2 regions of the Pseudarthrobacter sp. BIM B-2242 genome follow, and region 2 is predicted to be linked to the other one. Evidence: predicted binding sites of a transcription regulator. Region 2 holds the regulator's gene; the other holds the start of a gene.
What was found. Region 2 encodes Rex, which represses fermentation and respiration genes when NADH is low (regulators of the CRP and FNR family bind a similar motif). Its sites were predicted from a motif close to CTTGTGAANNNNTTCACAAG; they were not measured.
Positions count from the first base shown of each region.

Region 1: IDT60_RS10880 (glyceraldehyde-3-phosphate dehydrogenase) is a predicted target of Rex. The motif match lies at 3,121-3,140, and genes of this name have one in related genera.

Region 1 is NZ_CP061721.1:2,367,843-2,377,348, reverse strand. Features, by position in the region: gene IDT60_RS10900 (Nif3-like dinuclear metal center hexameric protein) at 65-979, shown strand; gene IDT60_RS10895 (zinc ribbon domain-containing protein) at 1,080-1,835, shown strand; gene IDT60_RS10890 (YaaA family protein) at 1,895-2,659, opposite strand; RNA gene rnpB (RNase P RNA component class A) at 2,716-3,101, shown strand; gene IDT60_RS10880 (glyceraldehyde-3-phosphate dehydrogenase) at 3,355-4,833, shown strand; gene IDT60_RS10875 (hypothetical protein) at 4,914-5,117, shown strand; gene IDT60_RS10870 (HNH endonuclease family protein) at 5,220-6,017, shown strand; gene def (peptide deformylase) at 6,049-6,621, opposite strand; tRNA gene IDT60_RS10860 (tRNA-His) at 6,736-6,808, opposite strand; gene orn (oligoribonuclease) at 6,938-7,561, opposite strand; gene mptB (polyprenol phosphomannose-dependent alpha 1,6 mannosyltransferase MptB) at 7,724-9,280, shown strand; gene IDT60_RS10845 (DNA alkylation repair protein) at 9,298-9,506, opposite strand, start outside.
Region 2 is NZ_CP061721.1:3,380,837-3,390,342, forward strand. Features, by position in the region: gene IDT60_RS15615 (cytochrome c biogenesis protein ResB) at 1-1,661, opposite strand, end outside; gene IDT60_RS15620 (cytochrome c biogenesis CcdA family protein) at 1,661-2,416, opposite strand; gene IDT60_RS15625 (TlpA disulfide reductase family protein) at 2,429-3,034, opposite strand; gene IDT60_RS15630 (histidine phosphatase family protein) at 3,037-3,717, opposite strand; gene IDT60_RS15635 (YceI family protein) at 3,920-4,468, shown strand; gene IDT60_RS15640 (hypothetical protein) at 4,742-5,401, shown strand; gene IDT60_RS15645 (Yip1 family protein) at 5,572-6,396, shown strand; gene IDT60_RS15650 (redox-sensing transcriptional repressor Rex) at 6,452-7,159, opposite strand; gene IDT60_RS15655 (glutaredoxin family protein) at 7,250-7,504, opposite strand; gene IDT60_RS15660 (HAD family phosphatase) at 7,604-8,422, shown strand; gene IDT60_RS15665 (30S ribosomal protein bS22) at 8,543-8,641, opposite strand; gene IDT60_RS15670 (helix-turn-helix domain-containing protein) at 8,831-9,043, opposite strand; gene IDT60_RS15675 (3-deoxy-7-phosphoheptulonate synthase) at 9,181-9,506, opposite strand, start outside.

The DNA.
Region 1 (9,506 bases), 1.0 Mb from region 2:
CTGACCACCCTACGAGACGGCGACACACTCCGGCTAAACCGCCCGATGGGGTAAAACTGAGTCTATGGAATCTGCAGACACCGGCGTTACAGATGCGGGCAGCGGCGGCACCGGATCCGGCGGCGACGCCCCCGCGGAGTCCCCGGCTCCCACCCTGGGACAGGTGCTTTTGGCCGTCGAGGAACTCTGGCCGGAGTCGCTGGCTGAAAACTGGGACGAGGTGGGCCTGGTGGCCGGTCATCCCGCCGCACAGGTCACCCGGGTGATGTTCGCCGTGGATCCCACCCTTGCGGTGATCGAGGAAGCCGTGGAGTGGGGCGCAGAGCTGCTGATCACTCACCACCCGTTGCTCCTCAAAGGCGTCACCTCGGTGGCTGCCACAACTGCAAAGGGGCAGGCCATCCACCGGCTCATTGAGTCCGGAACGGCACTGCTGACCGTCCACACCAATGGTGATTCGGCCGTGGGCGGGGTTTCCGATGTCCTGGCTGATGCGCTGGGGCTGGAGGACGTGGCCCCGCTGACCGTGGCCGCGAACGGGCTGCCCGAAGAAGGCATCGGCCGGGTGGGGGATCTCGCCGACGTGATGAGCCTGGGCGATTTCGCCGCACGGGTTTTCGGCATCCTTCCCGCAGTGGCCGGGGGAGTCCGTGTGTCCGGCGACAAAGACGGCCTGGTGCGCCGCGTTGCGGTGTGCGGCGGCGCGGGTGACTCCCTGTTCGACGAGGTGCGGGCCAGTAACGCTGACGTCTATGTCACAGCCGACCTCCGCCACCATCCCGCTTCCGAAGCCCGCGAAGCGGCGGTGGACGGCAGGCCGTACCTGATCGACGTTTCCCACTTTGCCAGCGAGTGGCTCTGGCTGCCGGCCGCCGCATCAGCCCTGGGCAACGTGCTCGCCGATCAAGGGCACGACGTCGAGATCCAGGTGAGCAACACCAACAGTGACCCCTGGGACTTCATTCTGACTCCGGGCTAAGCCCGGGATGCGAGGCAGGGGAGCGGGCCAGGCGCTAGAGTCTATACAGCGCCGATCGGGTGCCCGGTTCCGGCCGGCAGGAAACAAACGGAGGTAGCAGTTGGCTAAGGCAGCACCGGCGGAACAGTTGAAGTTGCTCGAACTGCAAGGGCTGGACGCGAAGCTCAAGTCCCTGCAGAACCGCCGCCGTACCCTTAGCAACGATCCGAGGATCACCGACCTCGAGGCCGCGCTCTCGGTGGCCAACGGTGAACTGGGCGGCGCCAAGGTGGCCGTCCATGACGCTGAAGCCGAACTCAAGCGGGCCGAGGCCGACGTGGAGCAGGTGGCTTCCCGGATTGAACGCGACGAAGCCCGGCTTAACAGCGGAACGGGACTGTCCAAGGATCTCGTAGCCCTGCAGAAGGATATTGCCTCGCTGAACAAGCGCCGGTCAGATCTTGAGGACGTTGAGCTCGAAGTGCTGGAACGCCTCGACTCCCTGCGCGCCCGGCAGGCCGCCCAACAGCAGATCGTTGATGACATCCAGGGCTCCTTCAGCGGCATCCGTGCCGAGCTCGACGAAGCCCTGGCCGAGGTGGATGCTGAAGCGAATGTCGTCCGCGCCCAGCGTGATGAATTCGCCGCCGGACTCGATGCGGGGATGCTGGCAGTCTACGAAAAGACCCTCGCCAAGCGCGGTGTGGGCGCGGCCCGACTGTTCCACGGCACGTCGGAGGCCTCAGGAATGAAACTGAGCCCCGGGGACCTCGCCGAGATCAAGGCCGCCGCCGAGGACGACATCGTGTTCTGCCCGGATTCCGGCGCCATCCTGGTGCGCTCGGCCGAGTGGAACGCACCCGCCCCGACTGCCTAGCACCCAACTAAGTAGCGCTATCTGTCGTTTTGAGAGGTCAAAACGACAGATAGCGCTACTCAGTTGGGGAGGATGATGTTCAGGGCGTGCGGCTTCCGCGCTGAGCCCTCCGCGAGCTCCGCTTCCCACTTTTCGCGGGCCGCCTTGAGCAGCTGCGCCGCGGTCTCCGGGGCGCGGCCGCGGCGGGCCAGCAGGTGCCGTGCCAGCTCGCCCCGGGTATGTTTCGCGAAGTGGCTCACCACCTTGCGCACGCCGTTCACCTCGGTGAATACGTTGACCGCTACGGTGTGCGCGGGCGGCGGCGCCCACGCCGCCGCGTAGGTGCTGGAGCGGCAGTCCACCAGCAGGTGCCCGGACGCCGCCTTAGTGAGGGCCTCCGAAAGCTGCGGCTTCCAGAACGAGGCAAGGCGGCCGACGTCGGGCAGTGCAGTTCCCATCGACAGCCGGTACGCGGGCACCCGGTCGGCGAAACGGATGACGCCCCACAACGCGGACACCACCAGAACTGATTCGTCGGCTTTGCGGCGCTGCGTCGGCGTCAGCGTTTTGTACCCCAGGGCGTCGTACAGGACACCCGTATAAATCTGGTGCGCGGGCGCCGCCGGTTCCGCGTGGAGCCGGGTGTTGCGGTCGACGTCGTCCCTCAACGATGCGCCGACGCCCAACAAAGCGAGGGCATCCTCATGCGCACTGACCGTACCCAGCGCTTCAAGGACGGCGGCCCGGTGCGTGTTAAGGGCCGGAAAGCTCAGGGAAGGCCAGTCGACGGCGGATCCCCGGACCGCGGGGGTCTTGCCTTCAGAGGGGGGAAGCAGAATCAGCACCGTACGATCCTACCGGCGACGGCGGCGCCTCCTTCCCCGGTAGACTGGGTTCCGGATGGGTTGACCAGGCGGCCGCGCGTCACGCAAGTGGCTCGAGGAACGTCCGGGCTCCGCAGGGCAGGGTGGTGGGTAACACCCACTCGGGGTAACCCGCAGGCCAGTGCCACAGAGAACAGACCGCCTGCGTCCGCCGGCAACGGAAGGCAGCAGGTAAGGGTGAAACGGTGGTGTAAGAGACCACCAGCTTCCCGGGTGACCGGGAAGGCTAGGTAAACCCCACCCGGAGCAAGGCCAGACAGGACACGTTTGAGGGCTGCCCGCCCGAGTGTCCGGGTAGGCCGCTGGAGGGCGTCGGCAACGGCGTCCGTAGATGGATGGCCGCTACTCCCGCGCTGGTAACGGCACGGGAGCACAGAACCCGGCGTATCGGTCAACCCATCCCACAACCTCCCGCCGCAGGGCATGTGAGTGACTTCACGTCCCACGGCGTCCCGCAGTGCGGTGCCCCGGCTTAGAATAGAGAGCGAACGTAGAAGTTCTGCCACCGGGTCTGCGTTCGCAGCCGGTGGTTTTTCTTTGCGCTTCTCCACGGCACCCGGGGCAGAACCCCGCCGGTGCCAGAGCCCCTGGACAACGTCAGGTGGCCGACAACCGCATACGAGGACGTATGCGGCTGAACCGAGGAAGGTAGTTCTGTGAGCCAGACGTCAGATTCTTGTCTTGATACGTGGATGGGCCGGGAGGCTCTCGCCGAGGCCATGATTCCGGTGATTGGCCGGCTGTACCGCGAAAATAACGTGGTGACGAGCATCCACGGCCGCAGCCTGATCAACAAGTCCACTATGAACATCCTCAAAGCGCATCGGTTCGCCCGCCGCATGAGCAACAGCGAGCTCCTGCTTGAGGAAACCGCACCGCTGCTGAACACCCTGGCGGAGCTGGAACTTGGCGCAGCAGCCATCGACGTGGCACGCCTGACCGAGAAGTACAAGCTTGAAGGCAACGGCGCTTCCCTGGAGGAGTTCCTCCGCGCCGAACTGGCCGATGTTGTTGGCAAGCGCGGGGCTGACAACCGCACCAGCACCGACGTTGTGCTGTACGGGTTTGGCCGCATCGGCCGCCTGCTGGCCCGCCTCCTGATCGAAAAGGCAGGCGGCGGCCACGGCCTGCGCCTGCGCGCCATCGTGGTGCGCCGCGGCTCGGACAAGGACCTCTCCAAGCGTGCCAGCCTGCTGCGCCGCGACTCCGTCCACGGATCCTTCGAAGGCACCATCCGTGTGGACGAGGAAGCCAACACCATCACCGCCAACGGCGTGCAGGTCCAGGTCATCTACTCGGACAACCCCGCCACCATCGACTACACCGCCTACGGCATCAAGGACGCCCTGGTGGTGGACAACACCGGCCGCTGGCGCGACGCCGAGGGCCTGTCCCAGCACCTGCAGAGCAAGGGCGCGGCCCGAGTCCTGCTCACCGCACCGGGCAAGGGCGCGCTGAAGAACATCGTGCACGGCATCAACCACGGCAGCATCCTGGACTCGGATCAGATCGTCTCCGCCGCGTCGTGCACCACCAACGCCATCACCCCGGTCCTGAAGGCCATCAACGACAAGTTCGGCGTCATCCACGGCCACGTTGAGACCGTCCACTCGTTCACCAACGACCAGAACCTGATCGACAACTTCCACAAGGGTGACCGCCGCGGCCGTTCCGCGGCGCTGAACATGGTGATCACCGAAACCGGCGCGGCCACTGCTGTGGCAAAGGCACTGCCCGAACTTCAGGGCAAGCTTTCCGGCAGCTCCATCCGCGTCCCCACCCCGGACGTGTCGCTGGCCATCCTGAACCTGAGCCTGGAAAACGGCACCACCAAAGAGGAAGTCAACGACTACCTGCGCCAGATGTCGCTGCATTCGGACCTGCGCAAGCAGATCGACTACATCGATTCCCCCGAGGTTGTGTCCACCGACTTCGTCGGCTCACGCCGGGCCGGCATCGTGGATGGCCTAGCCACCATCTCCAATGACAAGAACGTCATCCTCTACGTCTGGTACGACAACGAGTTCGGCTACAGCTGCCAGGTAGTCCGGGTCATGGAAGAGATGGCCGGGGTCAACCCGCCGTCGTTCCCCGCGAAGGAACCGGCTGCCGCGTTGGCCGCAATCGCAGTCTAAAGGGCGCCTTAGCCGTTCAAGGTTTCGACTTCCCGGCTGATTCGCTGGAATCAGCCGGGAATCGGGACCACACTGGTGCCATGGATAACGAAACTCTCCACGACACCACCCTTGAACACGCCTTCGACGTCGCCAAGGCCAACCACAAAGAGGCCGTCAGGCTACTGGAGCAGGCACGAGCTGCCTTGGCTGCCGGCGATGTCGGCGAGGACCGCGTCCGGCAGTTGGAGAGCCTCCTCCACCTGGCGGAAGAGGATCTCCGGCGGGTGTCCCGGGAGCTATAGATCCGGGTCACTCTTCCTCCCCACTGTGGATAACCCTCCGGCTGTCAGTGGGGTGGCCTAGGCTCTTCTGGTGCACGGGATTCCCGGAATAGTCTGTTGCCCATGACGGTCAGTTGGGGCGCCTACCGTCGTGCCCGGCGCCGCTCGCGGCAGGCCTGGGCTTTGCTCGCGGCACTTGCGGTGTCCGTGCTGGGGTCTGCGGTGTGGTTTTTTACCGCCGGCCAGTTCGCCGCCGCGGAGCCCGCTGCTGACGGACCCGGCCATGCACCCGTATTTGACGGCAGCTGGATGAAGCCGGTGGTGCCCGTGCACGCCGTCCCGCAGGGGAGCGCCCGTGCGGCCCTGGCCGGGCTGAGTGTCAAAGGCCGTGCACCGAAGGACCACTACTCCCGCGAGGCATTCGGGCAGGCGTGGCAGGATGTCGACCGAAACGGCTGCGATACCCGCAATGACATCCTCCGCCGCGACCTCGCGTCAGTCGGCTTTATGGAGGGGTCAAAATGCCGTGTCGCTTCGGGCACCATTGTGGAGCCGTACACGGGCAAGGCCGTGGATTTCCGGCGCGGACCGGAGAGCAGCAAGGAAATCCAGATCGACCACGTCGTGGCGCTCGGTGACGCGTGGCAGAAAGGCGCCCAGTCCTTGTCGCCGCAGCAGCGCCTCAGCCTGGCGAACGATCCGCTCAACCTGATCGCCGCAGACGGTCCCGCCAACCAGCAAAAGAGTGCGGGGGACGCAGCCACCTGGCTGCCGAAGAACAAGAATATCCGCTGCCACTACGTGGCCCGCCAGATCTCCGTGAAGGCGTCGTACGGGCTGTGGGTCACCCAGCCTGAGAAGGATGCCATGAACAGGGTCCTGGACTCGTGTCCGGAGCAGCCCACCATCGCGGCACAGTGAACGTTAAGGCAGGATCCTCTGCCTGTGTGCCCTAGTGGCCGAACGGGTCGGGGTCCACGCCGGGCATCCAGGTCAGTCCGGGTACGCCCCAACCGCTCTTCTTGGCCAGCTTCATGGCCTTCCGGGAGTAGCGGTCCAGGAGCCGGTTCACATAGAGCTTGCCGTCCAAATGGTCGTACTCGTGCTGGATGACGCGTGCGAACCAGCCAGTAGCTTCGAACTCGACCGGCTGTCCGTGGCCGTCGAAGCCCTGCACCTTGGCCCATTCGGCGCGTTTGAGCGGGTATTGGCCGCCCGGGAAAGAGAGGCAGCCTTCTTCCTCTTCATCGGGGTCGGGCAGCGCACCGGAAACCTTGGAGAGCGTCAGCACCGGGTTGACGAGCACTCCGGCTGGGGGAGCGCCGTCGTCGTTGGCGAATTTATAGACGAAGATTCTTTTACCCACACCAACCTGCGGGGCGGCCAGGCCCACGCCGTTGGCCGCGTCGTTGGTTTCGAACATATCGGCAATCAGGGTGCGCAGTTCGTCGTCGAACACTTCCACTTCGGCGGCGCGGCGGTGGAGCACCGGTTCTCCCCAGATCGTGATCGGCAGAACTGTCATTGCTGATGACCTTTCGTGCGGGCGGCGTAACGCCGGTATTTGTGCAAAAAAGAAGGCCGTACCGGATATCCGGTACGGCCTCCAATCGGACGGCTGCTGCTGCCGCCTTCTAAGGGTGAGCTACGGGGGTTGAACCCGCGACCTCCTGGACCACAACCAGGCGCTCTGCCAACTGAGCTAAGCCCACCATGTGCCCTGCAGGAGTTCCGGTGACCCGGTCCCCTGGAAAGGCAACTCAAATAGCTTACCTGCTGTTAAGGGATGCTTGCGCCACTTTTGGGGTTTTCACGGAAAATTCCCTGGAACGTGACGGAGATTACTCTCTCGGTGTGGACGCCCCGCCGGTCACCCGCTGGGCGATCCCGCGTGCTGTGGCGCTGTCGGGTCCCGGCGCCGGCACAAACACGGCCTCGCGGTAATAGCGCAATTCGTCGATGGAATCCTTGATATCCCCGAGGGCGCGGTGGCCGCCCTTCTTAGCCGGCGACTGGAAATATGCCCGGGCGTACCAGCGCCGTGAGAGTTCCTTGATGGTGCTGACGTCAATCACCCGGTAGTGCAGGTGTTCGACGACGGCGGGCATGTCGCGGGAAAGGAAGACACGGTCGGTGCCCACGGAATTGCCGCCCAGCGGGGCCTTGCGGGGGTCCGGCACCCATTTTTCGATGTACTCCATCACGGCGGCCTCGGCCTCGGCCATGGTCTTTCCGTGCGGCAGTTCCTCCAACAGCCCGGACCGCGTGTGCATGTCCCGGACGAAGTCGTTCATCTGGGCCAGGGCGGCATCCTCGGGTTTGATCACCACGTCGACACCGTCGCCCAGAATGTTCAGCTCCGAGTCTGTCACCAGCGCCGCCACCTCGATCAGGGCGTCGTTCTTAATGTCCAGGCCGGTCATTTCGCAATCGATCCAGACGATGCGTTCGTTAGATATAGGCACCGGACCAGCCTACCGTTTAGCTTCCGTGCAACGGTCCGATGCTAGGATTTCGGGTACAGAGGGGCTGGTACTCCGGCCGCTGTACATGCCTTGCGCGGCCCGGGCGGCTGCCGCGGCCCGCCGGGCCGAAGCGCTGAAGCAAAGAGATGGGACGATCCTGAGATGACGGCGCGTGTGCCTGCAACGGGGGAGATGGCCGCCGCTGTGATCCCCGGGCCGGCTGCGGCCGAAGTGGACAACCCCCGCTCCCCGATCCTGGCCGGTTTCCTCGGCTCGGTCTTTATGGCGATCGGATCAATAGGCGTCGGCTGGCTGGCGCCGGTCTCCGAACTCCGCAGGGTGCCGGTATTTATCTGGATGCGCACTGAGGCCATCGGGGTTGCCCTGTCCATTGTGCTTGTTGCCATCGGCGGCATGCTCCTGGTGCGCGCCTGGCTTCGGCTGGGCCAGCGCGTCCGGGTCTGGGGACCCGCAGCCCGCAGGGCGACCCTGCAGGCGGTCGCGGCCTGGGGACTTCCGATGGTGATCAGTGTCCCGCTGTTCAGCCGCGACGTGTACGCCTACATCGGCCAGGGCAGGCTGATGGTGGAGGGTTTCAACCCGTATGAGAACGGCATCTCGGCGCTGTCCAACTACTTCCAGCTTGGGGCTGACCGGCTGTGGACCGAAGCCCCCGTTCCGTACGGGCAACTTTTCCTCTGGATTGAGCAGTTTGTGGTGTGGTCCACCAACGTCCATCCCGAAGCCAGCGTGATGCTGTTCCGGCTCGTAGCGCTGGCCGGCGTGGTGCTCTGCATCATCTACGTGCCAAAGCTTGCCGAGCTCCACGGCATCAATCCGCACCGGGCGCTCTGGCTCACCGCGGCAAACCCGCTGTTCCTGACCAACTTCATTGCCAGCGTCCACAATGACGCCCTGATGATCGGACTGGCGCTGGCCGGGCTGTATTACGCCGCCACCAAACGCGTCGTGCTGGGAATCGTCCTGGTGACGCTCTCCATCTCCGTCAAGCCCATCACCGTGGTCTTCCTGCCGTTCATCGGACTGATCTGGGCCGGAAAAAACGCCGGCTGGGGCCGAAAGTTCCTCTTCTGGGCGCTCACCGGCGGGCTAAGCCTTGCCCTGCTGTACGCCCTGAGCCTGGTCAATGGCTTCGGCTTCGGCTGGATCAACGGCCTTTCCGCCCCCGGCAGCATCTTCATCTGGTACGCGCCGGTTGGGCTGGTGGGCCTGGTGGTCGCCACGATCTCGAACGCGTTCGGGCTCGACGGGTGGACCCTGGCAGGCTGGGTGTTCGACGCCGGCAAGGTACTGGCCGTGGGCATCGTCGCGTTCCTGATTTTCAGGGGTGAGCACGAGCGCCTGATCCGGCGCCTGACGCTGGCCTTCGCAGCGGTGGTGGTGCTGGCCCCGATGATCCAGTCCTGGTACGTGGTGTGGCTGATCCCGCTGTTTGCCGTGACGGGCATCCGCAACGACTGGCAGGTCAAGGCGCTGTACTTCATCGTGTCGTTCTTTATGATTTACGCCATCTCCGACCAGCTGGAAGTCTTTCCCTATCTCCAGACAGAGGATCTGGGGCTTGCCCTGGTCCTGGCCCGGATTGCGGCCGCCATTACAGGCCTGCTTTTTGGCCTGTACCTGATTTTTATGGATCCGCTCACCAAGCGGCTCTTCCGCAAAACGGGCGAGCCGGTTATCGAGCGCCCCGTCATCTGAAATCCCGGGCGGCCGGGCTAGCTGCCCTGCCTTGATTCGTTGGACCCGGCCAGTGCTCCGCCGGGGTTCAGATGGCGCAGGGCCTCCTTCCGGGACAATGGGCTCAGCTGGGCGCCATGCTCCGCTACGAAGCCCCGCACCCAGGCAGGATTGGTTTTTGCGTACTCGCGCAACGCCCAGCCGATGGCCTTCCGGATGAAGAACTCTGGATCGGCAAGGTTGGCCT
Region 2 (9,506 bases):
CCCTGGCGGCTGGGAGTTTGCTGGGTGGAACCGGAATCGTCAAGGTCCCATTCCTCGGCGAGAAGCTTCCGGATAGCCTGCGCTTCCCCGGCCAGGCGGTGGTCCTCGCCACGGGCAAGGAGGCCATATTCCACCATTGTCCGGCCGTCGTCGTGGGTTCCGGTGCGGATCCAGACGCGGCGGCGGTTGACGTAGAGCGAAACGATGAGCCCGGCCACCGCAAGCAGGGCGAAAATGAGGGCGTAGAGCTGGCCGGGGTTGTGGTGGATGTCCACACCCACGTACCGCTTCACGCTGTCAAAGCTGATGCTGCCCTTGCCGTCGGGCAGGGTGTAGGTGCTGCCCGGGGCCAGGGTGATGCCGCCGGCCTCCAGGTTGCGGTTGTTCAACGGTGTCAGGTCCGCCACGTCAAGTTCAAAGACGTTCTGCGGTGACCCGTTGTCCAGGCCGAGGTCCCCGAAGTAGGAGTTCAGGGTCAGCTGCGGGTTGAAGAGGTCCGGATCGCCGCTGAAGGAAATGCCCTCGTCGGTGATAAACGCGGTGGGGAGGAAGAAGCCCACAAAACCCAGCTGGTCCGGCTTGGCATCGGGGACCTTGATGACCACCGACGAGTAGTAGTTCTCGCCTTGCAGCTTCGCCACCACGGGGCCCTGCATCGCCACGTTGCCGGCGCCGTCGCGGATGGTCACCACGGGCGCGTAGCCATTGCCCGTGAGGTAGATGCTGGTGCCGCCCAGGGTCACCGGTTCGTTGACCTTGAGGACCTCCTGCTTCGCGGGCGCGTCCGGGGTTTCCCGGGTGGTGACTTCGGCGTTGAAATCGATGGGCTGGCCGAACTTGCCCGGGGACTCGCGGTCGAACACAACGTCGAACTTGTCCAGCTGGATGGAGTACGGCTGCAGCTGGCTGGACTGGAAGTTGGTGCCGGGGGTGAACTGGTCATAGCCCACCAGGGTGTTGACGAACGTATCGCCCTCCACCAGGATGCGCTGGCCGCTGTAGCCGAACAGGCCGCCGATGGCCACGGACACCAGCACGCCGATCAGCGAGGTGTGGAACACCAGGTTCCCTACCTCCTTGGCGAAGCCGCGCTCGGCCCCCAAAGACGGCCGCGCGCCGTCGTCGTCCCTCACCTCAACGCGGTAACCGCGCTTCCGGAGCAGCCCGGCGGCGCTGTTAATAGCGTCCGACGCCGGGAAGTTGGCGCTGGCGGGAACCACCAGGGTGCCGTACTCGGGGAGGCGGGAGAGCCGCTTGGGGGTCCGCGGCGGCTGGGAGCGCATGGCCTTGTAGTGCGCAATGGCGCGCGGAACCACGCAGCCGATCAGGGAGATAAAGAGCAGGATGTAGATGGCCGAGAACCAGGCCGAGGAGCAGACGTCGAAGAGCTGGAGGGTGTCCAGCAGTTCACCGTATTCCGCGTTGTCCTTGATGTACTGCGTGACGACGAAGGGGTTGGCCGGGCGCTGCGGGAACAGCGAACCCGGCACCGCGGCAACAGCCAGCAGGAGCAGGAGGAACAGCGCCGTGCGCATGCTGGTTAGCTGCGTCCAGGCCCACCGCAGCATCCCGAGCGGCCCCAGGACGGGCAGGGCCGCGTCTGCCTTGGCAGCAGCAACCGGGGCCGGGGACTTCTTGTTTGCTTTCACTCGCTCGCTCATCAGATTGGTAACTTCACGTCGGTTTGGAACCAGTACTGCAGTTCGGTGACCCAGGTGCCCCAGACGCCGCTGGCCATCAGCAGGCCCAGCACCACCAGGATGCCGCCGCCGATCCGCTGGATGGCAAGGCGGTGCTGGCGGAAGAAGGACATCACGCCCATGCCGCGGCGGACGGCCAGGGCAATCAGCAGGAACGGGATGCCCAGGCCCAGGCTGTACACGAACGCCAGGAGGGCGCCTTTGGCGGCGGAGGACCCGCCGGACAGGCTCAGGAGCTGGACGGCCGAGTAGGTGGGGCCGATGCACGGCGCCCAGCCAAGGCCGAAGGTGAGCCCCAGCAGCGGCGCTCCCCAGAGACCGGCCGGCGGCTTGGCGTGGATCTTGGCGTCACGCTGCAGCCAGCCGAATCCGCCCATAAAGACCACGCCCATGATGATCACCAGGATGCCCAGGAGCTGGGTGATCCAGGCGTTCTGGGAACCCGTGATGAGGGTGCCTAACTGGCCGAAGGCACCGCCCAGCAACACAAAAATGACCGAGAAACCCAGCACAAAAAGCCCGATCCCGGCGAACATCCGCCCGCGCTTCTGCTTCTGTAGGTCCACCCCGCTCAGGCCGGTGACGTAGCCCAGGTACCCGGGCACCAGGGGCAGCACGCACGGGGACAGGAAGGACACCAGGCCGGCGAGCAGTGCCACCGGAATGGCAAGCAGCAGCGAGCCGTTCAGGATGGTTTCGGCGAAGGGACTGTTCACGGTGGGCGGCCGCTACTCTGCCACTGCGGCGGCAATGAGGGCTTTGAGGGTGCCCTTTTGGATTTCGCCCAGCACGCGGGAGGCTACCCGGCCCTGCTTGTCCAGGACCAGCGTGGTGGGGACCGCCCCCGGCGGGACAATGCCGGAGACGGCCAGGAGCACGCCGCCGTTCTTGTCATCGAAACTGGGGTAAGTCAGGTTGAAGGTCTTGTCGAAGGCCTCAGCGGTGGCTTTTTCGTCGCGGAGGTTAACGCCAAAGAACTGCACGCCCTGGTCCTTGAACTCCTGATGGAGTTCTTCCAGGATGGGCGCCTCCACCCGGCACGGGGCACAGGCGGCGAACCAGAAGTTCAGGACGGTCACCTTGCCCTGGAAGTTTTCGGGCGTGACTGTGGTGCCGTTAAAGAGGGTGCCGTTGACGGCGACGGCTGACTTGCGGTCAGCGGCGGTGAATTCCGTCACCGAGCCGTCTCCGGCGATGTAGTTCTTGTTGTCGCCGGCTTTGGCCTGCTTGGCGAGGGCATCCTCCTGGGCGCAGGCGGAGAGCCCCAGGACGAGGAACGCTGCGCCGCCGGCGGTGAGCAGGGCGCGTCGGGAGGTGGTGGGGTTAAAGGTCACGGTCAGGCCCCCGGGGTGGTGGCGGCACCGGGAAGAAGGGCGGCAGCGGGCTCGCTGTACTCAACGCGCAGGAGGGAGCCGTCGTCGTCGAATACCAGGGAGGTGATTGACGTCAGCGTGCACTCGCGTTTGCGCGGGTCATGCCACAGAGGGCGGCCCTCGGCGCTCAGGCGCGTGGCCCAGATGGGCAGCTGATGGCTGACCATGATGGCTTCGGGGCCGCTGGTTCCATAGTCACCGGCGGCCAGTTCGATGGCCCGCAGCCGGGCATCCTCGACGGCGGTCCGGACGCGGGCAGCCTGCGCCTTGTAGGGCTCGCCCCAGGACGGCCGCAGCGGGTTGACCAGGTGCGGCCAGTGCTTGGGCTTGCGGAGTTCGGCCTTGGTGACCTTCATGCCCTGGAAATAGTTCTCAGCCTCGATGATGCGCTCGTCCGTGTGGACCTCGAGGCGCAGCGCCTCGGCAGTGGGGGCGGCGGTTTCCTGGGCCCGGACCAGCGGCGACGCTGCCAGATAAGTGATCCGGGCGCCATGGGCGGCGCGCTCGGCGAAGTGCTCGGCGAGGGTCTGCGCCATTTCCCGGCCCAGCTCGGAGAGGTGGAATTCGGGCAGCCTGCCGTACAGAACGCCGTCGGGATTATGGACCTCGCCGTGGCGGAGCAGATGGACAGTGGCTTGGGGCATGTTTACCAGTTTCTCAAAGATGGCGTGCGATCCGAAATCTTCTACATTCCGTAGAACTGAAACTCTGGGAAAAAAGTTCCTGAACACGGAACAAAACATGCAAATGCATGCTTATACTCGGTACAGCGGATGGTTGATACTTCAATAGCTGAAGCGTCAAGCTGTCCGGCAGGACCACCCGACAAACATTAAGGAAAACACCATGACTCTTCCCGCAGACGTCACCACCGGCACCTGGACCCTCGACAACTCGCACAGCGAAATCGGCTTCACCGTCCGCCATGCCGGCATCAGCAAGGTCCGCGGCCAGTTCAAGGATGCGGCCGCAACCCTGGACCTCGCCGAAAACGTGGCCGATTCCAAAATCAGCGCCACCATCCAGACCGCAAGCTTCGACTCCGGCGACGCCAACCGCGACGGGCACGTCCGCGGCGAAGACTTCTTCGACGTCGAGAAGTTCCCGGAAATCTCTTTTGTCTCCAACGGCCTCGTGGCCGCAGGCGACGGCTACGAACTGACCGGCGACCTCACCATCAAGGGCATCACCCGCCAGGTTTCCCTCGAGACCGAGTTCAATGGCGTGGCCGTTGACCCGTTCGGCATGACCCGCGCCGGCGTTTCCGCCGAAACCACCATCAGCCGCAAGGACTTCGGCCTGACCTGGAACGCTGTGCTCGACGCCGGCGGCGTCCTGGTCAGCGACAAGGTTGCCATCAACCTTGAACTGGCATTCATCGCTCCCGCTGCATAGTTCTTCCCACGCTGAGCCCGGCTGCCGGATCCCCAAGGGGGTCTGCGGCCGGGCTCAGTACGTTAACCCCAACTAGGTAGCGCTAACTGTCGTTTTGACGGCTCAAAACGACAGTTAGCGCTACTTAGTTGGGGCGCAGTGGGCGCGGGGTGCGGGTCCACTCATTCCTGCGTTGCGCATGCCGACGTGTCCCCCGGAAGGCCGCCTCCGTTCCCGGCGAGTTTGCCCCGATTCTCCTAGAGAACCGGGAATTCGCCGTCTACAGTGAGAGCCATGAGCAACCCCAGTGACACACCGCCGCCTCAGCCCGGTGACCAGCCGCCCGTCGGCAACGTTCCGCCCACCGGCTACCAGCCGCCGCAGGGATACCCGGCTCCGCAAACGCACCAGCCGCCAGGCCAGCCCTATCCCCCACAGGGCCAGAGCTACCAGCAGCCTGGCCAGCCGGGCGCCTTCCAGTTCCAGATGCCAACCGACGGTCCGCGCAACTTCAACGATGTGATGCCGAAGGGCGGGCTCTCGGGGATGTTCAGCGTGGCCGGGCTTCCCATGGAACTCAAGGTCTCGTACTGGATCTGGCTCATCGGCGGCATGCTGGGTGTGCTCGGCACGTTTTTCGGTCTGCTTGCTGCTCTGGCTGTTTTCACAGTGGCCCCCGCCCTGGCGGCCATCGTTCTCGTCCTGGTCCTGGTTGCCCTCGCCCTTGCCGTGGCTCAGATCGTCCTCGCTTTGAAGATGAAGGAGGGAAAGGAATGGGCCCGCCTGGCACTCACCATCGTTGCGGGCGTCTCATTGATCCTGGCGGTCATCGGCGGCAGCTTCGGTGAAGGCATCGGCAATAACTGGTTCGGCTTCCTGATCAGCGCCGCGGCGACCGTACTCATGTGGCTTCCCAACTCGCAGGCCTGGTTCAACGCTTCCAAAGGCCGCTGACCAGCCCGTTTCCACCATGATTCCGCTTGGCCGGGAGGGCGCGAATACCTCTCTGGTATGACCCGTCCCGGCACCGGCAGGGGTACGGTTGGAAGTAAGCCGTACTGGGGGCAGGGCCAGTGGACTGCACCCAGCAGCCGAACTGACTTCCGACCTGCAAAGGACCGCTCATGAGCACACCCGTCCCGCCTCCCGTCCCGAACGAACCCGAGCCAGGCAACCAGCCCCAGGCACCCCGCTACGGCGGGAACGGCCCGCAGTCCGGGCAGCCCGTTCCGCCGGCGCCGCAGTACGGCCAAAACTCCCCGCAGCAGCCGCAGTACGGCCAGAACTCACCACAGCCGCAATTCGGCCAAAACGCACCGCAGTACGGCCAAAACTCACCGCAGGCACCACAGCAGCCCTACGGCCAGAATCCACCCCAGTTCGGGCAACCTACGCCGCCGGCCTATGGCCAGCAGCCGTACGGGCAGTCCCCCTACGCCCAGTACCCTTCTGAGCAGCCGCAGGCCACCGGAGCCAAGGGCGTTCCCCAGCTGGTCAACATTTCGTTCTGGCTCCTGATCGCTGCGGCTGCACTCTTTGTCATCACCCTGCTTGTGGGCATCGGCATGCTCGATGACCCGATCATGCGTGACGCGTTCGAAGATGCCATGCGCAGCAGCGGCGCCACCGGCACGGAGTTCAACTTCGAGGACTTCAGGAGCGTCTTCGCCGGAACGCTGGTGGTCGTGGCAATCCTCGGTGCGGGAATGTACTTGCTGGTGGCCTTCTTCATCCGCAAGGGTAAGAACTGGGCCAGGATCCTGGGAACCGTATTCGCGGCGCTGTCCATAACCAGCCTTTTCCAGGTGCCGAACCTCGGGACTTTGGGAACCGTGGCTGGAATCGCAGCGATCGTTCTGCTGTACCTGCCGTCCACCGCTCCGTATTTCCGCAAGCAGCAGCCGTTCGCCAACCCCTACAGCTCGCCGGGCAACCCCTACGGCCAGTAGGTCCCGGCCAAGCCAGACACGACGGGCGTGGACCCCGCCAGCCGCCGAACAGAACCTAGGCGGTTTGGTCCGGGGCCTGCGCCCGTTGCGCGTGATACGCCAGGATCTGAAGTTCGGTGGCCATGTCCACCTTGCGCAGGTTGACTCCGGCGGGGACCTGCAGCATGACCGGAGCGAAGCTCAGGATGCTGTGGACACCGGCCGCAACGACGCGGTCGCAGATTGCCTGTGCCACGGCGGCCGGCAGCGCCAGGACCACCATATTGGCGCCCGTCCGCTCGAGTACTGTTTCGAGGTCGGCAACGTCGCTGACGCGCAGCCAGCCCACCTCGTTGCCCACCACCATCTGGTCGGCGTCGAAGATTGCCACAACGTCAAAGCCGCGGGACTCGAAACCGCCGTAACGGGCCAGCGCCTTGCCCAGGTTGCCGGCGCCGACGATGGCCACCTTCCAATCATGGGTCAGCCCGAGGGCCGCGGAGATGTGGCGGCTAAGGTACTGCACTTCATAGCCAACCCCGCGCGTGCCATACGAGCCAACATAGGACAGGTCCTTGCGCAGTGTTGAAGAACTCACGCCCGACGCTTCCGCCAGGGACTCCGAGGACACGCGCTCCACACTGTCTGCGAGCAGTGTGTTCAGGGCGCGCAGATAGATGGTCAGCCGTGCCACGGCGGCGGGCGGAATCTGCTTGGCGATTTCCCCGGTCGGGGAAACGCCCGCACCTTCTACGGCATGGGGGGATGAATCCAGTGAACTCACTATCCCCTCCGTTGCCTCGCGTTGTGACTCCACTCTAGAGCCCCGCGGCTGGTGTCAACAAAGCCAGCGACATTTTTGGCAATCGGTTGTCTACTGGGCCATGGCACGCTGGAGGACACGCTCAAGCCGGGTTTCATCAATTTGCCAAAAGTCACGCTGGATGCCGTCCACCAGCACCACGGGAATTTCCTCCGCGTACCGCTCACGCAGTTCCGGTAGTTCATCAACCCGCTGTTCCGTCCACCTGAGTCCCAGCGAGGCGGTAACCCGTTCGACGGCGTCGCGCGCGTCTGCGCACAGGTGACAGTCTGCTTTGGTGATGAGGACTACCTCCGGTTTTGCCATGCTTTAACCGTATCGCCCTTTGGGTGCTGCCAGCGCTGCGGGCAGGGTCGCCGGCGCCTGCTGAAATGTTCGGCGCCGAGTATTGACTAGACTCGTGGAATGCCCGAGGAGAAGTACGTCGCTGTGATCACCAAGCCGGATGCGGTGATGCAGACCGGCGAAGCGGCCTTCTTTGACGTTGACAACACCCTAATGAAGGGCGCCAGCCTCTTCCACGTGGCCCGTAAGATGCACCAGCGGGGCGCCTTCACGCTGACCCAGGCGGCCGGATTCGCCTGGAAGCAATTCAAGTTCGTGACGCGCGGCGAGAACATGGACGATGTCCATGCAGTACGCGATTCGGCCCTCACCCTCGCGGCCGGCATCACGGTGGACGACATCAAGGCCCTGGGCGAAGAAGTGTACGACGAGATGATCGCCTCCAGGATCTGGCCAGGAGCCAAGGCACTGGCGCAGCAGCACCTACGCGTGGGCCGGCGGGTCTGGCTTGTCACGGCCACCCCCATCGAAGTTGCCGCAGTCATCGCAACCCGACTGGGACTCACCGGAGCGCTGGGCACTGTGGGCGAGATTGCGGACGGCATGTACACCGGCCGGCTGGTGGGTGACATCCTGCACGGCTCCGCGAAAGCAGTGGCAGTCCAGGAACTGGCCGATGCCGAGGGCCTGGACCTGAAACGGTGCTGGGCGTACAGCGACTCCTACAATGACATCCCGCTGCTGACCCTCGTGGGTCACCCGGTGGCCATCAATCCCGATGCCCGGCTCCGCAGCCACGCGCGCGACCACAATTGGCCGGTCTACGACTTCCGCTCCGGCCGCCGCGCCGCCACCCTGGGCCTCAAGGCGGCAACGGCCGGCGGCGTGGTCTACGGACTGTGGAAGGGCTTCGCCCGCATCCGCGGCCCCCGGGCATAACTGCGGCCCCCGGGCATAACCGCCGTCGCGACTGTCGCCGTCGGCGTTTCACCGTCTTTTGCACACAAAAATGCCCGCTGCCGGGGAGGCAACGGGCATTTCACACAGTTCGAAGTATCTCTACTTCTTATTGCGGCGCTGGTGACGCGTTTTGCGAAGCAGCTTGCGGTGCTTCTTCTTGGCCATACGCTTGCGACGCTTCTTAATAACTGAACCCACGAAAGTTCCTCACAAACTAGATGTAGTACCTGTCTGATGGAAGTGGTCCGTGAGCAGAGCTACAGACTGAAACAACTGACAGATTCTTACAATGACGTAAAACAATCCTTAACAGGGTACCGCTTTCTGGCGTCGACCACCGACCGCAGTCCATCCTCGGGCCGAATCATCGGTTGGAACGCCAGGTTGTCACGCGGTTTCGGTGTGACCGTCCACCACCGCACCCTTGAGATACTGCTCGACGGCGTTCTCAGGCACTCTGTATGAGCGACCGAAACGCACCGCGGGCATTTCACCTGAATGAACCAGCCGATAGACGGTCATTTTGGAGACGCGCATGACCTGGGCCACTTCGGCCACGGTCAGGAACTTCGCGTTCGAGAAGTTCTGTTCTGCAGACATTTCCCTATTCCTTTGCTGACGGATGACTACTAACCCCAGCGTGTTCCATTGCGGTGTGCCGATGCTGAGCCATCCACCAACCATGTGATAGATACTCTAGAGGTTCATGGGGCTGTAGTGAAAGTCATTTCCGGCAATCACTGTGCAGTACGGCGTTTCCGCGCGGACGCTGCGAGCTGGTTGAGGACCGATGCTGACACATCCCACTCCATGCATGCATCCGTTACGCTCTGCCCGTACACGAGCGCGGAGGTTCCCGCGGCGTGCTCGGCGACATCCAGGTTCTGCGCCCCGCCTACGAGGAAGCTTTCGAGCATCACGCCGGCGATGGCCTGGGCAGCCGGGCCGCCCTCCTCAAGCTGGGCGCCGATTTCGAGCGCAACTTCAGCCTGCCGGTGATGGCTCTTGCCGCTGTTGGCGTGGCTCGCGTCCACGATCAGCCGGGGGTTCAGTCCCTTGCCGG